DNA from 3 places in the Frankia sp. R43 genome. Region 1 is predicted to be linked to each of the others. Evidence: riboswitches for the same ligand, from Rfam matches in the RefSeq annotation. Region 1 holds a riboswitch; each other region holds the start of a gene.
What was found. Region 1 has a riboswitch for cyclic di-AMP ahead of ACG83_RS26580 (transglycosylase family protein). Riboswitches for the same ligand answer to the same signal wherever they lie in the genome.
Positions count from the first base shown of each region.

Region 2: it holds a riboswitch for cyclic di-AMP, as region 1 does, so the genes downstream of both, ACG83_RS23560 (transglycosylase family protein) here and ACG83_RS26580 (transglycosylase family protein) in region 1, are expected to answer to the same signal.
Region 3: it holds a riboswitch for cyclic di-AMP, as region 1 does, so the genes downstream of both, ACG83_RS42745 (transglycosylase family protein) here and ACG83_RS26580 (transglycosylase family protein) in region 1, are expected to answer to the same signal.

Region 1 is NZ_LFCW01000006.1:505,124-511,421, reverse strand. It holds gene ACG83_RS26590 (transglycosylase family protein) at 1-656, shown strand, start outside; cyclic di-AMP (ydaO/yuaA leader) riboswitch at 1,993-2,231, shown strand; gene ACG83_RS26580 (transglycosylase family protein) at 2,233-2,976, shown strand; gene ACG83_RS26575 (DUF3151 domain-containing protein) at 3,112-3,540, shown strand; gene ACG83_RS26570 (adenylosuccinate synthase) at 3,629-4,912, shown strand; gene ACG83_RS26565 (hypothetical protein) at 5,058-6,056, shown strand; gene purD (phosphoribosylamine--glycine ligase) at 6,145-6,298, shown strand, end outside.
Region 2 is NZ_LFCW01000005.1:649,806-656,103, reverse strand. It holds gene ACG83_RS23580 (glutamine amidotransferase) at 1-725, shown strand, start outside; gene ACG83_RS23575 (glutamate synthase) at 713-1,579, shown strand; gene ACG83_RS23570 (FMN-binding glutamate synthase family protein) at 1,683-3,017, shown strand; gene ACG83_RS23565 (XRE family transcriptional regulator) at 3,160-3,768, shown strand; cyclic di-AMP (ydaO/yuaA leader) riboswitch at 4,101-4,301, shown strand; gene ACG83_RS23560 (transglycosylase family protein) at 4,315-4,692, shown strand; gene ACG83_RS23555 (hypothetical protein) at 4,965-5,930, shown strand; gene ACG83_RS23550 (hypothetical protein) at 6,115-6,298, shown strand, end outside.
Region 3 is NZ_LFCW01000005.1:643,037-649,334, reverse strand. It holds gene ACG83_RS23550 (hypothetical protein) at 1-290, shown strand, start outside; gene ACG83_RS23545 (SDR family NAD(P)-dependent oxidoreductase) at 414-1,283, shown strand; gene ACG83_RS23540 (cytochrome P450) at 1,332-2,588, opposite strand; cyclic di-AMP (ydaO/yuaA leader) riboswitch at 3,018-3,218, shown strand; gene ACG83_RS42745 (transglycosylase family protein) at 3,231-3,608, shown strand; gene ACG83_RS42740 (serine/threonine-protein kinase) at 3,962-6,298, shown strand, end outside.

The DNA.
Region 1 (6,298 bases):
GCCGCAGCAGTACCCGCAGCCGGGCCCGCACCCTCGTCCCCGTATCCGTCCTTGTCGCGACGGTCGGAGGCACAATCGCCATCAGCCAACCGGCGAATGCCGCAACGACCTGGGAAGGTCTGCGGCAATGCGAGTCCGGCGGCAACTACACGACGAACACCGGTAACGGCTACTATGGCGCTTACCAGTTCTCCGCCGGGACCTGGCAGAGTCTGGGGTACTCTGGCCTTCCACACACCGCTCCACCCGCCCTGCAGGACGAGGCGGCGCTGAAGCTCGCGCTCCGCTCCGGATTCGGCCAGTGGCCGGTGTGCGGGAGCGGAATGGGCGGCGACCAGCTCTCACCCGGCGCGTCGTCGTCGGGGTCAGGCAGCCAGGCCTCCCGTACGGCCGAGCGCACCAGTCTGGTCGCGCAGCCCGTCGCCACCACGGGTGTGCCCCCTCTGACGCGCAACTACTTCGCGTCGGTACACAACCAGGTCACTGACGAAATCAAGACCTGGCAGGAAAAGATGAACTCCCTCGGCTACTCCCTCGCCGTCGACGGCTGCTACGGGCCGAAGTCCGCAGCCGCGGCCAGGGACTTCCAGACGGCGCGCGGCCTCATCGTCGATGGCGTCCTCGGCCCGCAGACCTGGGCGGCCACCTTCGGCTGACGCCTGCCCGCCCCGGCGGAGCACTCGGTCGCCTGCCTGCCCGCCCGCTCATTCGCGGGCCCCAGCGCGCGGCACCGACAGCCAGCACCCCGTGAGGGCAACCTGCCTTCCACAGCCGAACCCTCCCGGCTGCACGGGGAAAGCCCCCGCCCGGACCGGATCGACGAGCCTTCCCATCTCATGGTGCACGACCGGAGATACCGCAGGTCGGAGCCGACGATGGAAAAGGCTCAACGCTGACAGGGACCCCGCCGCGAACCGGGAGTCGGTCGAGGGCGTGCATGCCGTCCTCGCCTGACAACGGTCGGCCCACCGACTGCGTTCCCGCTCCGGCGAGAGCGGGCCTTCACGGCCGTCCGACCGGATCCTCGTCCCTCCCTCCTCCCAGCCCCGAAAGCGCGGACGCGCGCCGGGGAGGCTCACCGCACCCGCCCGCTCCGTCCCGGTCGGGCGCGGTGATGCCAGGAGCCCCAGGAACCACCCGACCGTGGCTGCACCGTCCCAGCGCGGTTGTCCACACCTGATCCACATCTGAGTTGTCCACATCCGAGTTGTCGAGCACCTCGCCCGACGGGACGTTCCTCCCGGTCCGTCAAGCCCGGAAGGCGTCTCATCCAGTCGCCGTGACGTGCGACGGCCCGCCCGCCCGGCGCTGACCCAGCCGTGGCGCGCGGGACGCAACGCGGAGCGCCCCAACGGTCCGCGTGTCGCAGGACCCGGACAGCCCCACCGCCGGAGCGGTACCGGCCTCGGGGCAGGTGTCCGGGCGTCGCGGCCTTCCCGCCGATCATCTCGATCACCCGCGGGATGCGTTCGGCGCGCATTCCCTCCACGGCCGCGCCGAACGACCTCCCTCGACGACGCCACCTCACCGCACCGGTCATGGCCAGATCGGTACCCGCCCCACACCGGCGATCCCGGTAGGCGGGCGTGGCGTCGGCGCTCTCCAGCTGCCGGTGGCCGGCGCCGTCGCCGGCCCCCCACCGCCCGCCGCCGACCCTCCCTGGCGCCGCCCCGTGTCCCCGGGCGCCCAGGCCTGGGCCGCCGAGCGGGCATCGCCGGTCATGGACCTTCCTCGGGTCATGGACCGTCCCGGCCTGAAGCCGGCAGGGGCGCCAGCCGCATGACGGACCCCCGGTGCGTCCGAGATGTCGAGGGGACGGTAATGTGGCGCGGTTCGGGTGTGATGACCATCTCCTCCACCCATCCGTCAATTGGCCCGTTCGGGTGACTCCGATATGGTCCTTTCCGATCCCGCCCTGGCCAGCGGGATTTGCGTCATGTAGGTAGATCTCGCTACAGTTCCGCCCACTCGCCTCCCCCCGGGGCGAGGTCGTGTGGACGGACGCCGAATCCTGCCCCCGTCCACTCGGCCGGTACTGGAGCGGACGACACAGGGCAGGAGTGGGGGACCCACCATCCGGGCGCATTCGTTGCGTCCTAGGGGTTAAGCCGGCGTACCGATACAGCCGGGACACACCGGTCCGCGAGGACGGGCCGGGTCCTGGTACGCCGACCGGGCAGCTTCCAGCCCGAACCCGACAGCTCACCCCGCAGGCGACGGGAAGGACACCTGATGCGGTCGCATGATCGTGATCCCGTCCGTTCGACCGGTCGTGGTGGCAGGCACCGCGCGGCGCAGCCGCCGTCCACCGCCACCCGTGTCCTGCGGACCACCGGGGCCGTCACGGCCCTGGTCGGAACGGGGCTCGCCGTCACCGCGGCCCCTGCCGGCGCCGCGACGGCGGATGATTTCGCCCGGCTACGCCAGTGCGAGTCCGGCGGCAACTACGCCATCAACACGGGCAACGGCTTCTACGGCGCCTACCAGTTCGACCAGCGCACCTGGACAGGCCTCGGCTACCCCGGTCGACCCGACCAGGCTCCGCCGGCGATGCAGGACGATGCCGCCTACAAGCTGTATGACTCGCGTGGCTGGTCACCGTGGCCGGCCTGCAGCAACAAGCTCGGCCTGACGCGCAACGGCCCGGCCCCGGAATCCTCGGGCACCATCGGCGATGCCGTCGAGCAGGCCCTCACCCCGGCCGAGCCCCCCATGACCCTCGAACGCGCACGCAGCCAGGTCGGCACCAACTTCGGCGGTGAAGCGCTGAACGTCGGCATGGGCGACGAGGTACGCGCCGACGCGTTCGTGTGGCAGGCCGAGATGCGCGAGCGCAAGTTCGTGCTGACGGTCGACGGCAAGTTCGGCCAGGAGTCCCAGGGCGTCGCCGCGCTCTACTCATACCTGACGCGGATCAGCGACGGGCAGCCCGGCGTGGTCGGGCAGAACCTGTGGAGCGCCACCGTCACCAGCTGACCTGGCTCCGGGTGCCTCATGCCAGTTTGGCAGGTCGTCGTATGCCTGGTTGGCATGTGGGCCGCGGCGGGACCAGCAGTCAGCCGGTGGGCCCGCCCGGCGCCGGGCGTGACGCCGGTCAGGCAGGATGTGCCCATGACGACACCGCCCGCGAACCAGAACCTGCTGTCGGGTCCGCCGCCGACGCTGCTTCCATCCGACGCCGCTGTGGTGGAGGCGATGACCTCGGGTGCGGGCGCGGAGTCCGTCGCGGCCCGTTTCCCCGCTGCCTGCCTCGGCTGGGCGATCCTCGCGGAGGAGGCGCTCGGCGCGGGTCAGCCGGTGGCGGCCTACGCCTACGCGCGTACCGGCTATCACCGGGGCCTCGATCAGCTCCGGCGGTCCGGATGGAAGGGCCACGGGCCCATTCCGTGGTCTCATGAGCCGAACCGCGGCTTCCTGCGCGCGCTGGCCGCACTGTCGCGGGCTGCGGCGGAGATCGGCGAGGACGCGGAGGCGACCAGGTGCCGCGAGTTTCTCGCCGACAGCGATCCGGTCGCACTCCGTGAACTCGACCTCGCATAGTAGTCATGAGATGGCATAACGCAGCGAGCTTTTCCCTGTCGAGGCCGATCGGGTCCCGACAGGGCGATATCCCTAGTAACCTCGCCCGGTGCCTGCTCTAGTCCTCATCGGCGCCCAGTGGGGCGACGAAGGAAAAGGAAAGGCGACCGACCTCCTGGGCGGCGCCGTCGACTACGTCGTTCGGTACCAGGGAGGTAACAACGCCGGCCACACGGTGGTGATCGGTGCGGAGAGCTACGCTCTGCACCTGATCCCCTCCGGAGTTCTGCGAGCCGACTGCGTCCCGGTCATCGGGAACGGTGTCGTCATCGACCCGGGCGTGCTGCTGTCCGAGATGGACGGGCTGCAGGCTCGGGGGGTCGACGTCTCCCGGCTGCTGATCAGCGCGGACGCACATCTGATCATGCCGCACCACCGGGCGCTCGACCGCGTCACCGAGCGATACCTCGGCAAGGCGCGGATCGGTACGACCGGCCGCGGCATCGGCCCCGCCTACGGGGACAAGGTCGCCCGCACCGGCATCCGTGTCCAGGACCTGCTCGACCCGGGCATCTTCCGGCAGAAGCTGGAGCTGGCGCTGCGGGAGAAGAACCAGGTCCTGACGAAGGTCTACAACCGGCGCCGGATCGATGTCGACGAGGTGGTCGAGGAGTACGCGGCCTACGCGCGGCGGCTGACGCCGCACATCGCCGACACCGGTCTCCTGCTGGACACGGCGCTGCGCGACGGCAAGGTCGTGCTTCTCGAGGGATCGCAGGGCACGCTGCTCGACGTCGACCACGGCACGTATCCGTTTGTGACCTCCTCCAACCCGACGGCCGGCTACGCGGCGACCGGGGCGGGGATCGGTCCGACCAGGATCAGCCGGGTCGTCGGGATCATCAAGGCGTACACCACCCGGGTGGGTTCGGGGCCCTTCCCCACCGAGCTCGACGACAAGGTCGGTGAGGAGCTCCGCCGGATCGGTGGCGAGTTCGGCGTGACGACCGGCCGGGCGCGGCGCACCGGCTGGTTCGACGCGGTGATCGCCCGCTACGCCGTACGGGTCAACGGGCTCACCGATCTGTTCCTGACAAAGCTCGACGTGCTTTCGGGCTTCGACACCGTGCCGGTCTGCGTCGGCTACGAGATCAACGGCAGGCGGACCGACGAGATGCCGATGACGCAGACGGACTTCCACCACGCGAAGCCGATCTACGAAGAGCTCCCCGGCTGGCATGAGGACATCTCCGGTGTGACGGACTTCGCCGACCTCCCGGACGCCGCCCGGGCGTACGTGGCGACGATCGAGGAGATGTCCGGAGCCCCGGTGTCGGCTGTGGGTGTCGGTCCCGGCCGGGCACAGACCCTGGTGATCAACGAACTGCTCTGATCACGCTGTCGCGCCACACTGGCGCACGACGCCCCGATTCGGCGCGGTGATCCCCCACGCGCCGACAACGGCCTCGGGTTGCGCTACACAGAGTTACGGCCCAGGCTGACGTCGTCACAGTTGGCGACGACCGGGGGTGATGACGATGGCGGGGCTACCGCCGCACCCCTCCTGGGACGACGACCGCGCCGACGCGCGCGACAGCGGGCCGACCCAGCCGGTGCCGACGCCCGCGTCGACATCGGCGTCGGCGTCGGCGTCGGCGTCGGCGTCGACCGAGCTCGACACGACGAGGGCGACCGCGCCGCGTCAGCCCAGCCCGGCCCGCTGGTCGCCGACGGTCCGGCCGGATCATCCGCTTGGACGCGGAATCGACCCGGCGACCTGGCCGGTCGGCTTCTCCCCGACCGGGGAGGCGCTCCCGGAGACCCTGACCGATGTCCTGCTGCGCGGAAGCCACGCGATCCGCAGCTCGAAACGCGCCGAGGCGCTGCGTCTGGAACGGGCGGCGGCCATCGCCGAACACGTCCAGGCGCAGATCACGGAGTTCCTCTCCTTCTGCGCGGCGGAGAATCTGACGCCCCCGGTGACGGTGCGCGCGAACGGGCGGCGGGCGGACCGCGGCTGGGACGCCGGCGTCAGCGGCGCCGGCTCGGGCCGGCCGGGATCGATCCGGACCCCCGGGGCCGGGGCCGGCTTCGACGAGGGCCACGGCGATCGCCGCGTTCGCGGCGGGCGTCGCGGTCGTCACGATGAGGACGATCACGGTGAGGACGCCGTGGAGGCCGAGGATGGTCCGTCCGCGGACCGGCGGGGCGTGCGGGGCGCGGGTGGCCCGCACGATCACCGGCGGCCGCTGCTGCGTCGCGAGCGGCTGCACGCCTGGCCGCTGCTCTACTGGCGGTGTGAGAGCTTCCCTGCCCCCGGCCGGTCGCTACACCTGTTCGTCGAGCCCGGCGGACGCACCTTCGAGGGCCGGGACGACCCGGCACCGCTGACCGTGCTCGGCCGCGAGCCCCACGTGTGGCCCGTCGACGCTCCGGCCATCGTCCAGACCATGGCCGAGGTCGATGCCCGGCGCTGCGCGCTGCACCTCGTGCACGGCATGGCCCACCTGCTCTGGCAGGCCGGGGTCGGCCTCTGAGACCACGGTAAAAAGGCTCAACGATCAAGGCGCGCGCTAACCTGGACCCCGTGACTTCCGCGGCTGCGTCCTTCGCCCCCTCCAAGCGATGAAGGTTCTTGTTGTCGGGTCCGGTGGGCGTGAGCATGCTCTTTGCCGCGCGCTCTCCCGGGATCCGGCGGTCGGCGGGCTCGTGTGCGCCCCTGGAAACGCTGGTACAGCGGAGCTTGCCGAGCCACGCCCGCTTCGGGTCGAGGATCCGG
Region 2 (6,298 bases), on a different contig from region 1:
GTGCAGACATGGGCGCGGGTCCAGGGGCGGGCGCGGGCCCCGGGGCAGGTGCGGAGGCGTCTCCCCTGGTCACCGTGGCCGGTGACACCACCGTGGTCGCCGCCCCCGTCCCCCTCGGCGACCTGGTCGCGGCCGTGCGTCGGGCGCTGCCCGCGGCGCTGATCGTCGGGTCGGGGACGGATCTGACCGTCTACAAGGGCACCGGTGACCCGCGGCGGCTCGCCGGCGTCTATGACCTGGCCGGCGCGTCGGGCTGGCAGGGGCTCGCGCACACCCGGATGGCGACCGAGTCGGCGGTGACTCCGCAGGGCTGCCACCCGTTCTCGGTCGGGTCGGACCAGTGCCTCGTCCACAACGGCTCGTTCGCGAACCACGCGACGATCCGGCGTGAGCTGCAGGCCGAGGGGGTGCGGTTCGACTCGGACAACGACTCGGAGGTCGGTGCCCGCTTCGTCGCCGCCCGCCTGGCCGCCGGTGAGGATCTCGACAAGGCGCTGCGCGGGCTGTGCGAGCGCTTCGACGGGTTCTACACGCTGCTGGTGACCAGCGCCGACGGGTTCGCGGTCGTCCGGGACGCGATCGCCTGCAAGCCGGCGATCATCGCCGAGACCGATGCCTGGGTGGCGATGGCGTCCGAGTTCCGCGCCCTGGCGGACCTGCCGGGCATCGACACCGCCCGCATCTACGAGCCCGAGCCGGAAAGGGTCTACGCATGGCAGCGCTGACGGGGACGGACACCGCTACCAGCAGGGCGGACACCCGCACGTTCGACCTGTCGACGTCGAAGGTCCGCGAGCTCAACGCCGCGCTGCACGCGCTTGGCGCGGGCGGCGTGGGTGGCGTGGGTGGCGCGAGCGGCGTCGGCGGGCAGCCTTCCGGCCCGGTGCGGCCGTCGGACGGCGTTGCGGGCGGCGTAGCGGATGTCGTTCCGGCGGCGTTCGAGGTGCTGCGGCCGCAGGGGGCGCACGCGATCGCGGCCGGGGTGAACGCGCCGGTCACGATCGACATCCGCGGCCATGTGGGCTACTACTGCGCCGGGATGAACGACGGCGCGACCGTGGTCGTGCACGGCAACGCGGGCACCGGGGTCGCCGAGAACATGATGTCGGGGCTGGTGCGGGTCCGCGGGGACGCATCGCAGTCGGCGGGGGCGACCGCGCACGGCGGGCTGCTGGTGATCGAGGGGTCCGCGTCGATGCGCTGCGGGATCTCGATGAAGGGCGTCGACATCGTCGTCGGTGGTGACATCGGCCCGATGAGCGCCTTCATGGCGCAGGCCGGCCGGCTGGTGGTCTGCGGTGACGCCGGGGACGGGCTCGGTGACTCGATCTACGAGGCCCGGATCTACGTCCGCGGCAAGGTCGGTTCCCTCGGCGCGGACTGTGTGGAGAAGCCGATGCGGGACGAGCACCGGGCGGAGCTGGCCGAGCTGCTCGCCGCCGCCGGCCTCGGCGAGCCCGCGGAACCAGGAGAGCCGGGAGAGCCGGGGGAGCCGGGGTACGACCCGGCCGAGTTCCGCCGCTACGGGTCGGCCCGCACGCTCTACCACTTCGCCGCCCACAACTCCGACGCGTACTGAGCCTTTTCCGCCGTCGACTCCGGCCTGTGGCTACGGCACTCGACAAACGTGAGATGGAAAAGGCGCACTGACCGCGGATATCGTCCGTAGCCTGAGGAGATTCATGTCCGGCTATCCTTCGTCGCCCGCCACCTATGGCCTGCGCGAGTCGGCGACCTTCGACCGCGCCACCATCGCCGGCATCCAGCGGGCCGCGAGCACCGGCGTCTACGACATTCGCGGCTGGGGGGCCAAGCGGGCCCTGCCGCATTTCGACGACCTGCTGTTCCTGGGTGCGTCGATGTCCCGCTACCCGCTGGAGGGCTACCGCGAGCGGTGTGGCACCGATGTGATCCTCGGGGACCGCAACGCGAAGTACCCGCTGCACCTCGACATTCCGGTGACGATCGCCGGGATGAGCTTCGGGGCTCTCTCCGCGCAGGCGAAGGAGGCGCTCGGCCGCGGCGCGAGCGATGTCGGGACGTCCACCACCACCGGCGACGGCGGGATGACTCCCGAGGAACGCGACCAGTCGAAGCACCTCGTCTACCAGTACCTGCCGTCGCGCTACGGGATGAACCCGACCGACCTGCGCAAGGCCGACGCCATCGAGGTGGTGCTCGGGCAGGGCGCGAAGCCCGGCGGCGGCGGCATGCTGCTCGGCCAGAAGATCTCCGACCGGGTCGCCGCCATGCGCACCCTGCCGCCCGGCATCGACCAGCGCTCCGCCTGCCGGCACCCGGACTGGACCGGCCCCGACGACCTCGCCATCAAGATCCTCGAACTGCGCGAGATCACCGACTGGGAGAAGCCGATCTACGTCAAGATCGGCGCGAGCCGCCCCTACTACGACGTGAAGCTCGCGGTCGCCGCCGGCGCGGACGTCGTCGTCCTCGACGGCATGCAGGGCGGCACCGCCGCTACCCAGGACGTCTTCATCGAGCACGTCGGCATCCCGACGCTGGCCGCGCTGCCGCAGGCGGTGCAGGCGCTGGACGAGCTCGGCCTGCACCGAAAGGTCCAGCTGATCGTCTCCGGTGGCATCCGTACCGGGGCGGACGTCGCGAAGGCGATGGCGCTCGGCGCTGACGCCGTCGCCATCGGCACGGCGGCGCTGATCGCGCTCGGTGACAACCATCCGCGGTACGCGGGCGAGTACGAGCGGCTCGGCTCGGCGGCCGGCTACTACGACGACTTCCAGGACGGCCGCGACCCGGCCGGCATCACCACCCAGGATCCGGAGCTCGCGGCCCGGCTCGACCCGGTCGAGGGCGGCCGGCGGCTCGCGAACTACCTGCGGGTGCTGACCATGGAGGCGCAGACGCTGGCCCGGGCCTGCGGCAAGGCGCACCTGCGCAATCTGGAGCCCGAGGACCTCGTCGCGCTGACGGTCGAAGCCGCGGCGATGGCCCGGGTGCCGCTTGCCGGGACCACCTGGATCCCGGGCGCCGACCGGTGAACGGGGAGACGCGCTGAGCGGCGAGCCGCCCGGGCAGCCGAGCAGCCAGCCACCCGGGCAGCCGAGCAGGCGGCCGGACGGTCAGCGGAGCAGGCGACCGGACGGATCGGGCAAAGAGGGCGCCATCGCTAGTGTTTCGGGTGTGGGGGAGGAGAACGCGTCCCGGCAGGGGCGGCTGGAGCGTGCCATCGCGGGCAACGTCCGGCGCCTGCGCCATGACCGTGGGCTGACCCTGGCCGAGCTCGCGACGCGCAGCGGTGTGTCCAGCGCGATGATCTCGAAGGTGGAGAACGCGTCGATCTCCTGCAGCCTGACCACGCTCGACCGGCTCGCCGAGACGCTCGACGTGCCGGTGACGTCGCTGTTCCGCGGCGCGGACGCCGCCCGGGAGGCGGTCTTCACCCGCGCCGGCACCGGGCCGCGGATCACCCAGCGCGGGACCCGGGTGGGCCACGAGTACACCCTGCTCGGCGCGCTGCGCGGCCCGCACAAGCGGATGGAGGCCCACATCGTCACGCTGACCGAGCGCAGCGAGGAGTTCCCGCTCTTCCAGCACCCGGGTACCGAACTGCTCTACATGCTCGAAGGGGAGATGATCTACGGCCACGGCGATGCCAGCTACGTCATGCGCCCCGGCGACGCGCTGCAGCTTGACGGCGAGGGTGCGCACGGGCCGAGGGAGCTGGTCCAGCTGCCGATCCGGTTCCTGTCGGTCGTGGCCTACGGCGAGGTCGGCGCCGGCCAGCCCTGACCCCACCGGGTGCGGTGCCGGCGAAAACGGATCAAGTCATGATGTGTCGAAATTCGGGCCGGAAAAATTCTTCGTCGCCACGGCGGGAAATTCGGTCGCGGGCCCGATCGTGCCACGCACCTTGCGCAGTGGTTGGGTTGACGGGTGGTGACGAATCGCTGACGCCGGTCGCATGGCGCCGGGAGAAAAAGGGCGAATTCTCGGCCGGCTAGACGTAACGCGGAAGAAATTCAAGACCGAGGTGTCGGATGTGACGCTCCTCACAAAGCCTTTGAATTGGTTTGTGGCTCGTGTGTAACGTCACTGCCGTGCTTCCGACTGGGGAGCGCACATCGGGTGGCCCGCCGAATCCTGCCCCACCCGGTGATTAACAAAACCGCAGGCAGGAGCGGGGGACCCAGGTTTCCCGGACGTCGAATTGCGGACGTCCTTGGGGTGAAGCCGCCGAGAGCGCGATCTGAAAGCGCCGGCCGGCCGGGCCATTCCCGGGCCCGAACCCGACAGCTAACTTCGCAGGCGTGGGGGAAGGACACCATTTTGTCCACTATTACCTCGGCTGCCCGCAGGAACCGTCGTTCCATCCGTCGGGGCCGTGCTCTGCTCGTCGCGCCGGTGCTCGCCGCGACCATCGGTGGCGGTATCGCGATGTCCCAGCCGGCGAGCGCCGCTGCCCGGCCGGACGCACAGCGCTTCCTGAGCGCGGTTGTCCCCTGTGAGTCCGGCGGTAACCCCCGCGCGGTGAACTCCATCGGCGCGGGTGGCCTGTTCCAGTTCCTTCCCGGCACCTGGCACGGCGTCGGCGGCAAGGGCCTGCCGCAGAACGCCAGCGTCGCCGAGCAGTGGAAGCGCGCCCACATCCTGTACGCGCAGCAGGGCACCAGCCCCTGGTACTCCTCGAAGAGCTGTTGGGGCGGCAGGATCTGACCCGCAGCAGACAACACCGGTGCGCCCGTGACGTTCTCATGACGTTGCGGGCGCATCGGCGTTTGTGTGGCGTGTGAGTGGTTGTTGATTGTTGTCCGTTGTCTTCGTTTGGTATCCCCTGGGTCTGCTATCAGGCATCTGACAGCAGGCTGACAGCTGCCTGATAGCTTCGCTGTCCTTCCGGCCCGATAGAGCACGTATGTCGTGTGTGCCTGCCGCGCGGGAGGCATCCGGTGGTTGCGCCGGTGCTGGCATGCGTGGGGGTGCGAGACGTGGCTGTTCGCGATCTGTTTCGACTGAGCGAGTATGCGCCGGGCGAGGGCCGGGGCGGACCGTCCGCGGTACGGGACGTCGCGGGCAAGCCGGCGCCCTCGGCGTTGGGAAGACGACCGCGCCAGCTCCCGTCGAAGCGCCACGGGCTTTTCCTGGCGGTCATCGCGTTCACCGTGTCGTCCTGCTCGGGTGACGTCGCCGCGAGGCCCGAGACCGCGGTCACTTCGGGAGCGGCCTCGCCGGGGCCTGCCACGTCAGCACCGCGCGTGCTGGGTCTGTGGCCCGAGGACTTCGTGCTGACCGAGGACCTGGCGACAACCTATTTCTCCGGCGTTCCCGCCGAGACCGATACCGCCGCTGTCCAGCCCGGGAAACGGTACCCCCCTGAGTTCGCGGACTGCCTCGGCCTGTCGGCGACGGACCTCAACTACGAGCCCGAGGCGACCGCTGTCGGCGCGATCTTCGTGAGTGATGACGGGGACTCGTTCATCTCGTCCTACGCCGAAATAGTGACCGAGAAGCAGGCCGCTGCCGTCCGCGCGATGTGGGCCAATCCCCGGTTCGCGGACTGCTCGGGCAGGGAGACCCAGGCCCGAATCGACGAGTCCGGCGCCGACCCCGAAGGGCTCGAATATCAGCTGGCCGGGGTCCAGCGTCCCCCGGCGCCGACCGGAGCCGCTGGGTATCTGCGCGTGACGTTGCAGGTGCGAGAGCAGGAATTCACCTACGACATGGCGGTGGACAACCTCGTCTTCATCGTCGATCACGTCGCGGTGACCGTCACGTACACGAACTACGAGCCCGCCCCGCCGATGGATCGGCTGCAGCTGATCGCTGACCAGATCTCCGGCAAGCTGGCCCAGCAGCAGCTGCGCCCCATCGCCGGCCGGCCCACGTCGGCCGGTACCGGGCTCCAGGCCGCGGGGAAGGCTGACCCCTCGACCGTGCTTCCGGCGGTGGCCTGAGGCGCGGTGGCCTGAGTAGACAACACCAGTGCGCCCATAGCGTTCATGCGGCGTTGTGGGCGCATTGATGTCCATATGGCGTGTACGTGGGGGTGGGTGAGACATGGCTGTTCGCGATCTGTTTCGACTGGGTGGGCGGGCACCGGGCGAGGCCCGGTGCGGTCCGGCCGCGGGTCAGGATGCCGTGCTGACACAGGACACCGCGGGCCAGCGGCCGCCCTCGGTCCTCGGAAACCGACCGCGACAGCTCCCGCTGCAGCGCCACGGCCTCCTCCTGGCGGTCATCGCGTTCACCGTTTCGTCGTGCTCTGGTGACGGCGACATGGTCAGGAGATTCGAAACCACGGTCATCTCGGGAACGGCCACGC
Region 3 (6,298 bases), on a different contig from region 1:
CGACGGTGCAGGTACGAGGCCAGGGAGTCACCTACGACATCGCGATGGACACCCTCTTCTTCCTCGTCGATCACGTCGAGGTGACCGTCACGTACACGAACCACGAGCCGGCCCCTCCGACGGAACGACTGCAGCTGATCGCTGACCAGATCGCCGGGAAGCTTGCCCGGCAGCAGCCGCGCAGCATCGCCGGCCGGCCCATGTGGGGCGGTTCCGGTCTCCATACCGCGGGGAAGCCTGGCTACTCGAGCGTGGTGCCGGCGGCGGCCCGAGCTATCGGACGTCCCTGAGCCGACCGCCGGCCCTCACCTGGTCGATCCGTCCCGTTCATGCCAGTCGGCGAGACTCTGCTGGCTGATCGATCTGGTCAGGCCGAGCCGGCGGCGCCGGGTCGGGAGACGCGCGGAGGTCACGTGGTCGCCCAGGCTGTCGTCATCACCGGCGCCGCTTCCGGCATCGGCCGGGCCTGCGTCGAGCTGTTCGCCGCCCGCGGGTTCGGTGTGGTGGCGGTCGACGCGGACGAGGCCGGTCTGGCCGGGCTGGCAGACCTTGCCGCGGACGCCGGTTCCGCGGAACCGCCTGCTCCCTCCGCCCCGCCCGCGTCCCCCGCCTCACAGCCCGCTGCCCGCCTCGACGGAGCCGTTCGTCCGGAGCCGGAGGTGGTCACGCTGGTCGCGGACGTCTCGACGCAGGAGTGCGGCGCACGGATGACCGAGCTCGCGCTCGCCAGCTTCGGGCGCCTGGACGTGGCCGTCCTCAACGCCGGCATCGGCGGGACCGTGCCCTGGGAGGCCGACGGAGCGATCGAGCGGCTGGACCGGATCCTCGCCGTGAACGTCCGTGGTGTGGCGATCGGCATCCGTTCGGTCGCGCCGGTGCTGCGGGCCGGCGGCGGGGGCTCGATTGTCGTGACGGCGTCAAGCGGTGGGCTGCAGGCGGATCCCGGCAACTGGGCCTACCACGCGTCGAAGGGCGCGGTGATCAATCTGGTGCGGGCCGCGGCGGTCGACTACGCGGCGCAGAACATCCGGGTGAACGCGGTGGCGCCCGGCCTGACCGAGACGTCGCTGATGGCCCCGTACCTGTCGCAGCCGGCGGTCGTGGAGGCCAGCAGCCAGCGGATCCCGCTGCAGCGTTGGGGCCGTGCGGACGAGCAGGCCGGCGCCGTCTGGTTCCTGGCCTCCGCGGCGGCCTCCTACATCACGGGCACCACGCTCGTCGCCGACGGCGGGCTGACCTCGCATCACGGCGCCGTCCCGCTGCCGCGGGTGCAGCGGGACTAGCGCTCGGAGGCCGGCCACGCCGAAAGCCCGGTTACGCCGAGAGCCCGGTTACGCCGAGAGGCGCAGTGGCAGCCGGCTCATCGCGCGTACCCAGGCGCTGGGCCGGTAGCTGGGCTCGTCCAGCAGGGTGATCTTCTCGGTGCGGGCGAGCAGGGCACGCAGCGCGATCGCGCCCTCGGCGCGGGCGAGCGGCGCACCGAGGCAGTAGTGGATGCCCAGGCCGAGACCGAAGTGGCGGGGAGCGCTGGTCGTCTGCGCGTAGCGGGCGACGTCGAAGTGGTCGGGTTCGCGGTACACGTCAGGGTCACGGTTCGCGGCTCCGATGAGCATCACCACGCTGTCGCCGCGGCTGAACGGATGGCCGTTCAGCTCGGTGTCCCGCAGCACGGTGCGGATCAGGAAGGGGAACGTGGGGTCGTAGCGGAGCATCTCCTCGATCGCCGCCGGTACGAGCTCGGGTTCGGCCCGTAGCCGCGCCAGCTGGTCGGGGTTGCGCAGGAGCGCCACGATGCCGCTGCCGATCAGGTTCACCGTCGTCTCGAACCCGGCCAGGAGCAGCAGGATGCAAAGGTCGAGCAGTTCCTGCTCCGGGAGCACGTCGCTGTCCTGCCCGGCTGCGACGAGCTGGCTGAGCAGGTCCTCGCGTGGCTTCGCCCGGACCTCGGCGATCAGGCCACGGAAATAGTCCTGGATGGAGTGCGTGGACTCGGCGCGGGCGCGCAGGTCCTCCGGTGTGAGGGTCATGTCGGGGGCCAGACCGCGTACGAGCGGGACGACCCATTCGCTGAAGACCGGCTCGTCCTCGGCCGGGACGCCGAGCAGGCGGCAGATGACCGACAGTGGCAGCGGGCGGGCGAACGCTTCGATCATGTCGACCTCGCCGGCCGCGAGAGCCGCGTCGAGCAGGGTGTCGACGACCGAGGTGATCTCGGCGGTCAGGGTCGCGACGACCCCCGGGGTGAAGGCACGGTTCACCAGGCCACGAAGCCGGGTGTGCTCCGGCGGGTCCTTCCGGAGCAGGGACTTCAGCCCGCTGTCGTCGGATCCGGTCGACCGATGGGCACCCGCGTGGAGGCCGGCCGAGTAGCCGCTGCCCAGGTCCGGGCTCTGGAAGACCGCGGAGCAGTCGGCGTGCCCGGTGATGATGGTGGTGACCCAGCCGCGGACCTCACTGCGGACGAACGCTCCGCTCTCCTGGATCGACCGGTAGGTGGGGTACGGGTTCTGCCGGCTGACCGCGTCGAGCGCGACCAGGATCGGCGGTGGCTGTTCGCTGGTCTTCTGCGGCGGCGGTGCGCTGTCCATCGCGAGCTCCTCTGCGACGTGCGTCGCGACTTATACTTCGAATATCGGCGGATGGCGTCAACCATCATCTCTGTCGCCAATCGCGGGATAGTACCGACAAATCCCCCGCGCACTGCCGGCCGGAAGCCCCGTGGCCAGGCGGCGTTCTGTCTGTTTCGCGTGATGTGTTCTCCGCGGGCCGGAGAATTTCTCGTCGCGCAGCCGAGTCCGGCGGTCACCGGGTGCACGGTGGTTCCGGTTGTGCTGTGGCGGGATGCTGACGCTGATGGAATGTCGGCGGCATGAAAGGGGCGTTCCACCGGGTCGAGGAGGCCGGCAGCGGCTTTCAAGGCCTCCTGGTGCTGAGTGGTGCTCTTCACGGAGGCCTGGAAATCGCGGGCGGGTGGTGGGTAACGTTGGTGACGTGCTTCCGGACCTGGGAAGCGCACATCGGGTGGCACGCCGAATCCCGCCTCGCCCGGTGCTTCGACATCCAGTAGGCGGGAGCGGGGGACCCAGGTTCCCGGGCGTCGTAGGCAGGCGTCCTCGGGGTGAAGCCGCATAGTGCGGTCGACCTGTCACGCACTGTGTGGCCGGGCTTTTCCGGCTCGAACCCGACAGCTAACTTCGTAGGTGTGGGGAAGGGTTTTTATTTTGTCCCTGATGACTTCGGGTGCTCGCAGGAACCGTCGTTCCATCCGTCGTGGCCGTGCTTTGCTGGTCGCGCCGGTGTTGGCGGCGACGATTGGTGGCGGTATCGCGATGTCCCAGCCGGCGGGTGCTGCGGCGCGGCCGGATGCGCATAGGTTCCTGAGTGCTGTGGTGCCGTGTGAGTCCGGTGGTAATCCGCGTGTGGTGAACTCGATTGGGGCTGGTGGGCTGTTCCAGTTCATGCCGGGTACGTGGCATGCGGTGGGTGGTAAGGGTCTGCCGCAGAACGCGAGTGTGGCTGAGCAGTGGAAGCGTGCGCATATTCTGTATGCGCAGCAGGGTTCGAGCCCGTGGGTGAGCTCGAAGCCGTGCTGGGGCCACAAGGTCTGAGCCCGGGTGAGCCCTCGGGCCGCACTGCGGAGCACCTCCCGGTGAGAACCGTGCCGGAGTCGGTGCTCTGGTGATCATGCCGGTGTGCCCGGACGTCCACGAGACGTCCGGGCACACCGGCATTTTGTGCGTTCGGTCGGCTGGCGGCCGGGCCGCGGTCATGGCTGGTCGCCTCAGGCGGCGGGGCGGGGCGGGGTGGGGCGGGAGCGGCGACCGCGGACGAGGTCTCGCGTGCCGTGCCCTGAATGATGCATAGAGTCAGGGTTGGCTATTGTTTTGGCTGAATGGCCGGCGCTGGGCTGTTTGTGCTGGTCACCGCTGTGCGGCACGGAACCCGACCCTGAGGGAGACCGATGAACGGTACGCCACCAGGCGCACCTGACGGATCGGGGCCGGCCCCGGATGCGGTGTTCAATCCGCTCACGCCCCAGGATCCTCGCGAGATCAGCGGCTACCGGCTCCGGGCCCGGATCGGCGCCGGTGGCATGGGTGCGGTGTACCTGTCCTACACCCCTGGTGGCCGGCCGCTCGCGCTCAAGGTCGCCCGGCCGGAGTTCGCCTCCGACCCCGAGTTCCGCCGCCGCTTCGAGAAGGAAGTGGCGATCGCCCAACGCGTCCAGGGCCTGTACACCGCCCCGGTCATCGACAGCGACGCCCAGGCCCCGCGCCCCTGGATGGCGACCGCCTACGTCGCGGCGCCCTCCCTCGCCGTGGCCGTCGCCCGCCAGGGCCCGCTGCCGGTGGAAAGCGTCCTCGTGCTCATCGCCGGGGTCGCCGAGGCACTGCAGTCCATCCATGTGGCGGGCGTGATCCACCGGGATCTGAAACCGGGGAACGTCATCCTTGCCGCCGACGGCCCGCGGGTCATCGACTTCGGCATCTCCCGAGCTGTCGAGGCGTCGTCGGTGCGGCTCACCAGAACCGGCGAACCGATCGGCACACCCGCCTTCATGGCGCCCGAGCAGATTCGCGGGAAAGCCCTGGACACCTCGGGTGACGTCTTCTCGCTCGGGGCCACCGCCTATTACGCGGCCACCGGCGAGCTGCCGTTCGGCGCGGATGTCGCCGTGTTCCACCGCATCGTGAACGAGCAGCCCGACTGGGACAGCTGCCCGGAGCAGATCCGCGGCATTTTGGAGCGCTGCCTGGAAAAGGATCCGGCGGCCCGGCCCACCCCCACCGATCTGATCAGCCTGTGTCGGAGGCAGTCAACAGACGAACGGCTTCGCGTCGGCGAGGGCTGGCTGCCGCCGACCGTTCTCGCCGACCTGACGCGCTACGTCCTCACCCCGCAGGAACCGTTCGGATCCGGGGATTCCGGGGATTCCGAGGGAGCCGGCGGCACCGTCGGCACCCTCGGCGGCGCGGAGGACTCCGCGGGTGAGGTGGCGTCCGCACTGCCGGCCGCGCCCGCGTCCGCGCCCGCGCCCGCGCAGGAAGCGAAGTCGTCGACGCCCACGTTGCCGGACAGCGACGGTCGTCGCCGTGGTCGTCGCCGCGGCCGGTCCCGGCTCGGCGGCGTGCTGGCCGCGGCCGTCGCCGCGCTCGTGGTGCTCGTCGCGGCCGTGCTTCTGCTGACCCGGCACAACGGGCCTGTCGATCGTCTGGCCGGTGGGGACGACCCCGGGGCCGACCCGGGCGTCGAGACGGGTTCGGTGCTGACGGGCTCGTCGCCGTCAGGCGGCCCGGGCGCCGGTACCGGTTCCGTCGCGGGCGGCGGCGTGCCGCTTTCCGGCTCGGATGCGGGCATGGCCGCCGGTTCGGTGCCTGGCGGCTCGGCGGTCACCGGGGCCGGGAACGCCGCTGCCCTGCCGTCCGCCCAGGCGGTGCCGGCATCCGGCCTGCCGGCGCAGCAGCAGGGCCGCGCGACCACAGCGCGCGGCGGGGTGTACCGGATTGCCCCTGACCGCAGCGGTGTCGAGGTGTACTCGGGGTCCGGCACGAACTGGGTTCCGATCGGCGGGCCCACCGGGAAGCTCTACGGCGGAGGTTACGGCCTTTTCGCGACCAGCCGGGACAGCGGTGACATCTCCCGGTACCTCGGTTCCCCGGGCCGGTGGGAGGTCATCGGAGGGCCCGGCGCGCAGTTCGTGGTGACGGGTGATCGGCTGTACTCGCTGACTCCGGACAAGCAGGGTGTGTATGTGTATTCCGGGTCGGGGACGAACTGGGTGCAGATCGGTGGTCCTGGGGTGGTGCTTTACGGTGGTGGGTATGGTCTTTTTTCGATAGCGCCGGGTTCGGGTGATATTTACCGTTATTCGGGTTGGTCGACGAACTGGGAGCTGGTGGGTGGTCCTGGTGCCCAGTTCGTGGTGACGGGTGATCGGCTGTACTCGCTGACTCCGGACAAGCAGGGTGTGTATGTGTATTCCGGGTCGGGGACGAACTGGGTGCAGATCGGTGGTCCTGGGGTGGTGCTTTACGGTGGTGGGTATGGTCTTTTTTCGATAGCGCCGGGTTCGGGTGATATTTACCGTTATTCGGGTTGGTCGACGAACTGGGAGCTGGTGGGTGGTCCTGGTGCCCAGTTCGTGGTGACGGGTGATCGGCTGTACTCGCTGACTCCGGACAAGCAGGGTGTGTATGTGTATTCCGGGTCGGGGACGAACTGGGTGCAGATCGGTGGTCCTGGGGTGGTGCTTTACGGTGGTGGGTATGGTCTTTTTTCGATAGCGCCGGGTTCGGGT